DNA from 2 places in the Microlunatus elymi genome. Region 2 is predicted to be linked to the other one. Evidence: riboswitches for the same ligand, from Rfam matches in the RefSeq annotation. Region 2 holds a riboswitch; the other holds the start of a gene.
The links. Region 2 has a riboswitch for FMN ahead of pnuC (nicotinamide riboside transporter PnuC). Riboswitches for the same ligand answer to the same signal wherever they lie in the genome.
Positions count from the first base shown of each region.

Region 1: it holds a riboswitch for FMN, as region 2 does, so the genes downstream of both, ribD (bifunctional diaminohydroxyphosphoribosylaminopyrimidine deaminase/5-amino-6-(5-phosphoribosylamino)uracil reductase RibD) here and pnuC (nicotinamide riboside transporter PnuC) in region 2, are expected to answer to the same signal.

Region 1 is NZ_CP041692.1:7,371-11,531, forward strand. It holds gene FOE78_RS00040 (SipW-dependent-type signal peptide-containing protein) at 1-220, shown strand, start outside; gene FOE78_RS23705 (signal peptidase I) at 220-1,251, shown strand; FMN riboswitch at 1,675-1,804, shown strand; gene ribD (bifunctional diaminohydroxyphosphoribosylaminopyrimidine deaminase/5-amino-6-(5-phosphoribosylamino)uracil reductase RibD) at 1,924-3,141, shown strand; gene FOE78_RS00055 (riboflavin synthase) at 3,146-3,796, shown strand; gene FOE78_RS00060 (bifunctional 3,4-dihydroxy-2-butanone-4-phosphate synthase/GTP cyclohydrolase II) at 3,793-4,161, shown strand, end outside.
Region 2 is NZ_CP041692.1:3,714,868-3,719,028, reverse strand. It holds gene mshC (cysteine--1-D-myo-inosityl 2-amino-2-deoxy-alpha-D-glucopyranoside ligase) at 1-1,215, shown strand, start outside; FMN riboswitch at 1,351-1,485, shown strand; gene pnuC (nicotinamide riboside transporter PnuC) at 1,583-2,305, shown strand; gene FOE78_RS16665 (phosphoribosyl-ATP diphosphatase) at 2,302-2,574, shown strand; gene hisG (ATP phosphoribosyltransferase) at 2,639-3,484, shown strand; gene FOE78_RS16655 (PH domain-containing protein) at 3,501-3,935, shown strand; gene FOE78_RS16650 (hypothetical protein) at 3,937-4,161, opposite strand, start outside.

The sequences.
Region 1 (4,161 bases), 1.4 Mb from region 2:
TTCCGGCAGCAGCAAGACCTGTCCCGGCAGCACCTTGACCGGCACCGGAACCAGCTTCGGCAACAACCTGATCGGATCCAGCGCCAACCCGCGATCGCTGGCCGTCAGCGGATCTGAATCGCTGTGCATACAGGTGACACTGCCGAACTCGGCGACCTCCAGCCTGCAGGGCACCAGCAGCAACGTCACGCTGACGTTCAATGCCGAGCAGGTGCACTGATGCGGCGAGTCGCGTACCGCTTCGGCGATGCCGCCCTGTGGTTCGTGGCGATCATCGGCTGCTGCTGCCTCATCCTGATCTTCGCTGGTCTCGCTCTCGGCACTCATCCGTTGATCTTTCGATCGGGCTCGATGTCGCCGACGATCACCGCCGGAAGCCTCGGCGTCGCCCGCGAGGTCCCCGCCGACAAGATCGCGATCGGCGACATCGTTTCCGTTCCTGCACAGGGATCCCGGGTCACCCATCGGGTGGTGTCGGCCCACCTCACTGATGGAGTTACCGAACTCCACCTCAAGGGCGACGCCAATCATCAACCCGATGAGCAGACCTACCGGGTCGAGGAGGTCGACCGGTTGTGGTTCGCCGTTCCTGGACTGGGGTACGTGGTTGCCTGGCTGTCCCGGCCGCCGGGGGTGTTCGTGCTCGCACTGTACGCCGCGGTGATGATCGCGATCTTGATCCGACGGCCCGGACCGCGATCGGAGGACGGCGATCGATCGGGCGACGACAGCTCGACCGGACCCGAAGAAGTTGATCATGATCGGCGGGCCGCGGGGCCACCGGCCCGACGTGTCGCCGATGTCCGTGCAGCGCGCCGCGCAACAGGGCGGATTGCTCGGCGCGCACCCGTGGCAGCGTTCGGCGTCGTACTGATCGGGATCACGACTGTGATGGCGAGACCGAGTTGGGCGGCGTTCACCGACCCGGCGCCGATCTCGGGTGCCACCCTCAGTGCGTACACGATTCCGGCCACAACCCTCAGCTGTGGCACGCTCGCGGTCGGAGCAGTCACCTTCACCTGGACGGCAGTTCCCAACGCGACCAACTACACGCTGCATTACGGATCCGGAGGCGTACAGACAGCCATCGTCTCGGGCACCAGTCGGCGAGTGACGGGCGTGATCGCCAGCGGCACCGCCTGGGTGGAGGTCAATCGCTCGTTCGGGACCGGGAGCACGACCTGGACCTCGGCCCAATCCAACCGCCGCACCTACAGCATCACTGCAGCTGTGATCGCTCTGTGCAGCTGACCGGGCCGTCGTCTCCCTCCGCCACCTGCACCCGCCGCGCCGGTGGATCGCAATCGCAGGAGGTTCGGCACCCATACCCGCCCCAGAAGCGCCAGAACCTCCTTCGATCTGCTCAGCCGAGCACAGCGCGGATCCAGGTTGAGCCGATCTGCCGGTGAGGGTGAGCGCTGATCAGCTACCCGGCCCCGACATCGCCCGGCCCGGGACAGCCGCGCGCAGAATCTTCTCCCGCTGCCGATGTTTCGGGTGCGCGGGGCGATTTCGGGTGCGCGGGGCGAGTTCGGGTGCGAGAACTGGCCGGGCCCGGATCTCGATGACCCGGCCGGAGCTCGGTGGATGCCGCCTGATCCAGACCCAGGGTCGGATGCTGGTCGGGTGAGGTGCGGAGTTGCACCGCGTGCAAGACTGTTCAGCGGAAGAACTTTGCGTGCTCTGGGGTCGGTGTAACTCCGAGCCGGCGGTAACAGTCCGCGACCCGTTCACAGCCAGTGAGCGGTTGATCAGGTGAAACTCCTGGACCGACGGTGAAAGTCCGGATGGGAAGCGCACGCGGAGAGTCGATGCCGTTCTTGTTCGGTGTCGGTGCTGCCGGCTATCCGCCGCTGCTCATCGATCACCATTCCAGACGGCCGATTTCTCTGACGCCCCGGAGTCCGTCGGACCGAGGGAGCGATGATCACCGAACAGTACGAAGCAGACGCAGCTCAGCCGTACGACGCCGACGTCCAAGCAGCCCGTCACGACGATGCCGCGCGGGCCCGTCGCGTCGATGCCACGGAGCCGACACGGTACGAGAAGCAGGCGATGGAGCGAGCCCTGGAGCTGGCGCGCACCGGCGACTTCCGCCGCCGCGGCGGCAACCCGCGGGTCGGCTGCGTGGTGCTCGACGCGTCCGGGGTGCCGATCGCCGACGGACATCATCGCGGTGCCGGGGAGCCGCACGCCGAGGTGGTCGCGCTGGCCGCGGCCGGATCGGGCGCCCGCGGCGGCAGCGCCGTCGTCACCCTCGAACCCTGCAACCACACGGGTCGCACCGGCCCGTGCACCGAGGCGCTGATCGCGGCCGGCATCTCACGAGTGATCTTCGCTCAGCCCGACCCCAATCCGTTGGCGGCCGACGGTGCGCAGCGACTGCGAGCCGCCGGCGTCACCGTACTGAGCGGATGGCGGGCTGCCGAGGCGACCAAGATCAACTTCAAATGGACCTTCGCTCAGCAGCACCGCCGGCCGTTCGTGCGGCTCAAGCTGGCCAGCACCTTGGACGGCCGGGTCGCGGCCCGTGACGGCAGCAGCCGGTGGATCACCTCGGCACCTGCCCGCGCCGACGGGCACCGGCTGCGGGCACACTGTGACGCCGTGCTGGCCGGCACCGGCACGATCCTGGCCGACGACCCGCGGCTTACCGCCAGGCCCGGTAAATCGGTGGAGTCGCCGCAGCAGCCGGGAGCGGTGATGGAGGAGGCAACCGTGGGCGGCGAGATCGAGCAGCCGATCAGGGCGGTCTTCGGCACCAGCGCGCTGCCGCCCGACGCGATGATCTTCGACGACGCCGCCGAAACGGTCCTGCTGCGGACCCGTTCGCCGAAGCAGGCCCTGGCCGAGTTGCGTGGGCTCGGGGTTTCGTCGGTGCTGATCGAAGGCGGGCCGGGCGCCGCCGCGGCGTTTCTCGAAGCAGGGTTGGTGGATGAGGTGATCAACTACGTCGCCCCGGTGATCCTCGGGTCCGGGCCGGCGGCGGTCGGCGATCTGGGAATCGACACCATCGCCGACGCCCTACGCGGCCGGATCACCGACGTTCGATCCGTCGGCGACGGCACCGACCTGTGCGTACGCATCACCACCCGGTTGGCGACTGCCGACACCAAAATTGATCATGAAATCGAGGAGTAGAACGATGTTCACGGGAATCGTCGAGGATCTGGGGCAGGTCACCTCGTTGACTCGGCTGGGCGACTCGGCTCGGCTGGCAGTGCGGACGAAGTTGCCGGTGCAGGATGCGACGTTGGGTAGTTCCGTCGCGGTCAACGGCGTCTGTCTCACCGTGGTGGAACAGACTACCGACGGTTTCGTCGCCGACGTGATGGCCGAGACGCTCTCCCGGAGCACGATCGGTGATCTTGGTCCGGGCGATCCGGTCAACCTGGAACGAGCCATGCCCGCCGACGGCCGGCTGGACGGCCACATCGTCCAGGGTCACGTCGACGGGACCGGGACGGTCATCGAACGCATCCCGGGCGAGCGCTGGGAGGTGGTCCGAGTCGCGCTACCGGCCGAGCTCGCCAGATACGTTGCAGAGAAGGGATCCATCGCGATCGATGGCACCTCGCTCACGGTGGTCGAGGTGACCGACCGACCGGCGGCCACCATCTCGGTCGCACTGATACCGGAGACTCTGGCGCGGACCACCTTGGGCGCACTGCCGGTGGGCGGCCGGGTCAATCTGGAGGTGGATGTGATCGCCAAGTACGTCGAACGGCTGATCACGGCCCGGCCGGCGCCGCACCCGGCCGACGACGCCGCGGCGCCGGAGCGGCAGACATCATGATCACCGGGACCCGAATCCCGGGACGGTCGGCGTTGTCCGACCCCGGGAATGTTGATCCTCATCTGCAGCGAGCCGACGACCGGATCGAACGTGCGATCGCGGCCGTCGCCGCCGGCCACCCGGTGGTGGTGGCCGACGACGAGGACCGGGAGAACGAGGGCGACCTGATCTTCGCCGCCCAGAAGGCAACGCCCGAGCTGATGGCGTTCATGATCAGACACGGCTCCGGCGTGGTCTGCGTGCCGATGACCGGCGATGATCTTGATCGCCTGGCGATCGGGCCGATGGTTGCCCGCAACGCCGATCCGATGCGGACCGCGTACACGATCACGGTGGACGCGTCCCGGGGCGTGACCACCGGCATC
Region 2 (4,161 bases):
GCCGCCGAAGCCGCCGATTCCGGCACCGAGGTGCGGATCTTCGACTCCGTGGCTCAGGCCGTCGTCGACCTCGGTCCCAAGCACGGCACCGCTCGGATGTACGTCTGCGGCATCACCCCGTACGACGCAACCCACATGGGCCACGCCAACACCTACGTCACCTTCGACCTGCTGAATCGGATCTGGCGGGACAACGGCCTGGACGTTCGCTACGTCCAGAACATCACCGACGTGGACGATCCGCTGCTGGAGCGCGCCGAGGCGACCGGCGAGGACTGGACCGAGCTGGCTTCCCGTGAGATCCAGCTGTTCCGCGACGACATGGAGGCGCTGAACGTGATCCCGCCGGATCGCTACCAGGGCGCCGTCGAGTCGATCGGACTGGTGATCGACCTGATCGAGGAGTTGCAGCAGCACGACGCGATCTACGCCCTCGACGATCCGGAATACCCCGACCTCTACTTCCGCCGGGCCAGCGATCAGGACTTCGGCGAGCTGGCCCGGTTGCTCGGCGATCAGCTGATGCCGCTGTTCGCCGAACGCGGTGGCGACCCCGATCGGCCCGGCAAGGAGGACCCGCTGGACTGCCTGGTCTGGCGGCAGGCCCGGCCCGGCGAACCCGCCTGGGACAGCCCGTTCGGCCGCGGCCGGCCGGGTTGGCACATCGAGTGCACCGCGATCGCGCTGGAGTATCTGGGCACCGATTTCGACGTGCAGGGCGGCGGTAGCGACCTGATCTTCCCGCATCACCAGATGTGTGCGGCCGAGGCCCGGGTGGCCTCCGGCAAGCCGTTCGCCCGGGCGTACGTGCACGCCGGCATGGTCGGGCTGGACGGCGAGAAGATGTCGAAGTCCAAGGGAAATCTGGTGCTGGTCTCAACCCTGCGGGAGTCCGGCGTCGACCCGATGGCGATCCGGCTGGCGCTGCTGGTCAACCGCTATCGCGATGACTGGTCCTGGACCGACGAGTTGCTCAAGTCCGCCGAGCAGCGGTTGGACACGTGGCGCCAAGCCGTACGTCTGGAGGCCGGTCTGTCCGCCGCCGGAGTGATCGGCCAGCTCCGGGCCGCCCTCAACCACGACCTCGACGCACCCACCGCGGTCGCCGCCGTCGACGCCTGGGCCGGCGCCTCGCTGGCCATCGACGGCGACGATGCCGACGCCCCCGCCCAGGTCGCCGAGGCCGTAGACGCGCTCCTCGGCATCCGCCTCTAGCCGACTTGTCAGTCGCTGGTGTTGCTATAGCCAAACCGGCGACTGACAAGTCGGTGGGAATAGGGGCGCGGGCGAGACGGTTGGTGGAGTGTGTGCGCCGTTGGTGCACAATGAGGCGACGAGTTTGTGACTCGCGCGTGGTTCCGGGGTCGGTGTAATTCCGAACCGGCGGTGACAGTCCGCGACCCGGATCCGATCGAGCGATCGGGTTCGGTTGATGTGGTGAAATTCCACGACCGACGGTGAAAGTCCGGATGGGAGGAACCGCGGGTCTGCCGTACGTCGTGGCGCCGCCGGGCGCCACGGACCGCGTACGAGCCGACCTCGTACCCCGGTCCGCGTGCGAGCGGACCGGAAGGAAGCGGACGTGAACCTCTCCGAACTGCTGACGCAGTTGGTGAATGCCAAGATCAACATCGGCCCGGGCATCCTGTGGCGGGAGATCATCGGCAACGGCTTCGGCGTGGCCAGCGCGCTGCTCGGCATGTATCGCAAGGTCGCCGCGTGGCCGATCGGCATCGTCGGCAACATCATCCTGTTCACCGTCTTCCTCGGCGCCACCTTCAACACCCCGCAGGACCTGAACCTGTGGGGGCAGGCCGGACGCCAGGTGTTCTTCCTGATCGTCAGCGTCTACGGCTGGGTGAAGTGGTATCGGTTCCGGCACGCACACGGCGGCGAGGGCGTGGCCGTGCAGCCCCGCTGGGCCAGCAGATGGGAACGCCTGCAGTTGATCATCGGTGCGGTGGTGCTGTGGGTGATCTTCTACTTCGCCCTGAAGGCGCTGAATTCGTGGGGTCCGGCCAGTGACGCCTGGATCCTGACCGGCTCGATCCTGGCCACGTACGGGATGGCTCGCGGCTGGACGGAGTTCTGGCTGATCTGGATCGCGGTCGACGCGGTGGGCGTACCGCTGTTGTTCAAGGCCCAGCTCTATCCGTCGGCGATCATGTACATCGTCTACGCGGCCGTGGTGGTCGCCGGTTTCGTGTCCTGGTGGAAGATCCAGCGCCAGCAGCAGCCTCCGTCGTCCCAGCCACCGGCAGGCGTTGAGGACCGCAAGTCGGCCGGCACTACGCTGTCGGCGTGACGACGACCAAGACCTTCGACGACCTGTTCGCCGAGCTGTCCGAGAAGGCTCGGCTGCGTGAGCCCGGCTCGGGCACCGTGGCCCGGCTGGACGCCGGGGTGCACGAGATCGGCAAGAAGATCGTCGAGGAGGCCGCCGAGGTGTGGATGGCGGCCGAGCACGAACCCAAGGCGGCGGCGGCCGAGGAGATCAGTCAGCTGCTCTACCATCTGCAGGTGATGATGCTGGCGCTGGACCTGGACCTGACCGACGTCTACCGACACCTGTAGACCCGATCGGCCCCGCCCCGTTGCCACCAGCTCAAAGGATTCACTCGTGACCTCCGACCGCCCGCTGCTGCGGATCGCCGTGCCCAACAAGGGCTCCCTGTCCGAAGGTGCCGCCGGCATCCTGCGTGAAGCCGGCTACAGCCAGCGTTCGGACTCCAAGCAGTTGGTCCATCTCGACGACCAGAACTGCTTCGAGTTCTTCTACCTGCGGCCCAACGACATCGCCACCTACGTCGGCGAGGGCACCGTGGACGCCGGCATCACCGGCCGCGATATGCTGATCGAGTCCGGGGCGGCGGCCGACGAGGTGCTCGGGCTCGGATTCGCCCGCAGCCGGTTCCGGTTCGCGGCCCCGGCCGGCAGTGGCCTGACCGAGGATCAGCTCGACGGCGTTCGGCTGGCCACGTCCTATCCGGGTCTGGTCGAGGGGCACCTGGCCGCGCGCGGGATCAAACCGCGGCTGATCCATCTGGACGGTGCGGTCGAGGTCGCCATCCGGCTCGGCGTCGCGGACGTGATCGCCGACGTGGTCTCCACGGGGACCACGTTGCGGCAGGCCGGGCTGGAGGTGTTCGGCGATCCGATCCTGACCTCCGAGGCGATCTTGATCAAGCCCGCCGGCCGGAACGTGCCCGATGGCTTCGACAACCTCGTACGACGCCTGAACGGCGTGCTGATCGCCCGGACGTACGTGATGATGGACTACGACGTCGACCAAGATCATCTCGACCAGGCCTGCGAACTGACCCCGGGCTTCGAGGCTCCGACGGTCTCGCCGCTGGCTCGCCAGGGCTGGTTCGCGGTCCGCGCGATGGTCCGGCGCAAGCAGGCCCAGCAGGTGATGGACGATCTGTGGGAGGCGGGCGCCCGGGCCATCCTGGTCACCGACATCGCCGCCAGCAGGCTCTGAGCCGGCGAAGTCGATCATGGTCTGCTACCCGCGCAAACTGCGGATCGTCGGCGGCGCCTTCGCTGCCGCGCTGCTGGCCGTCGCCGTGCTGGGCTGGTTCGCGCTGCCGCAGCACCTGCGCGACCAGTTCACCGTGTTCCAGATCCTCACCCTGCTGGTGTTCCTGGCCGCGATCATCGCGGTGATCGCGATGGTCGCCCTGAGTGTGGTCCGCGCCGACGCCGAGGTCGTCACCGTGCGGAACGGGATCCGTACCCATCGACTGGCCTGGCGTCAGGTGCATGCGGTGATCTACCGGCAGGGCGATCCGTGGCCGACGCTGCTGGTCGGAGACCCCGACGATCCGCATCGTCAGCTGGTGCTGGGCATCCAGCGCACCGACGGTGACCGATCGGTGCGCGCGGTGACCGCGTTACGTGAACTGCACGCCCGAGCCCAGAGCCCTTCCTGAATCAGTCGATGCCGCGGGACTTGAGCAACGCCTCGATCTCCGCCATCTCGGGATCCTCGTCGGCGGCCGGATTGCTGCGGGCGGTGGTCACCGCCTTGCCGCCGGAGCCTGCGGGCTTCACCGACTTCTTCGGCCCGCGATCGTTCCGCTTGGCCTTGGTGTCACCGGAAAGCCGACTGATCACCAGGCCCACCACGAACAGGGCGACACAGAAGGCGATCAGCGC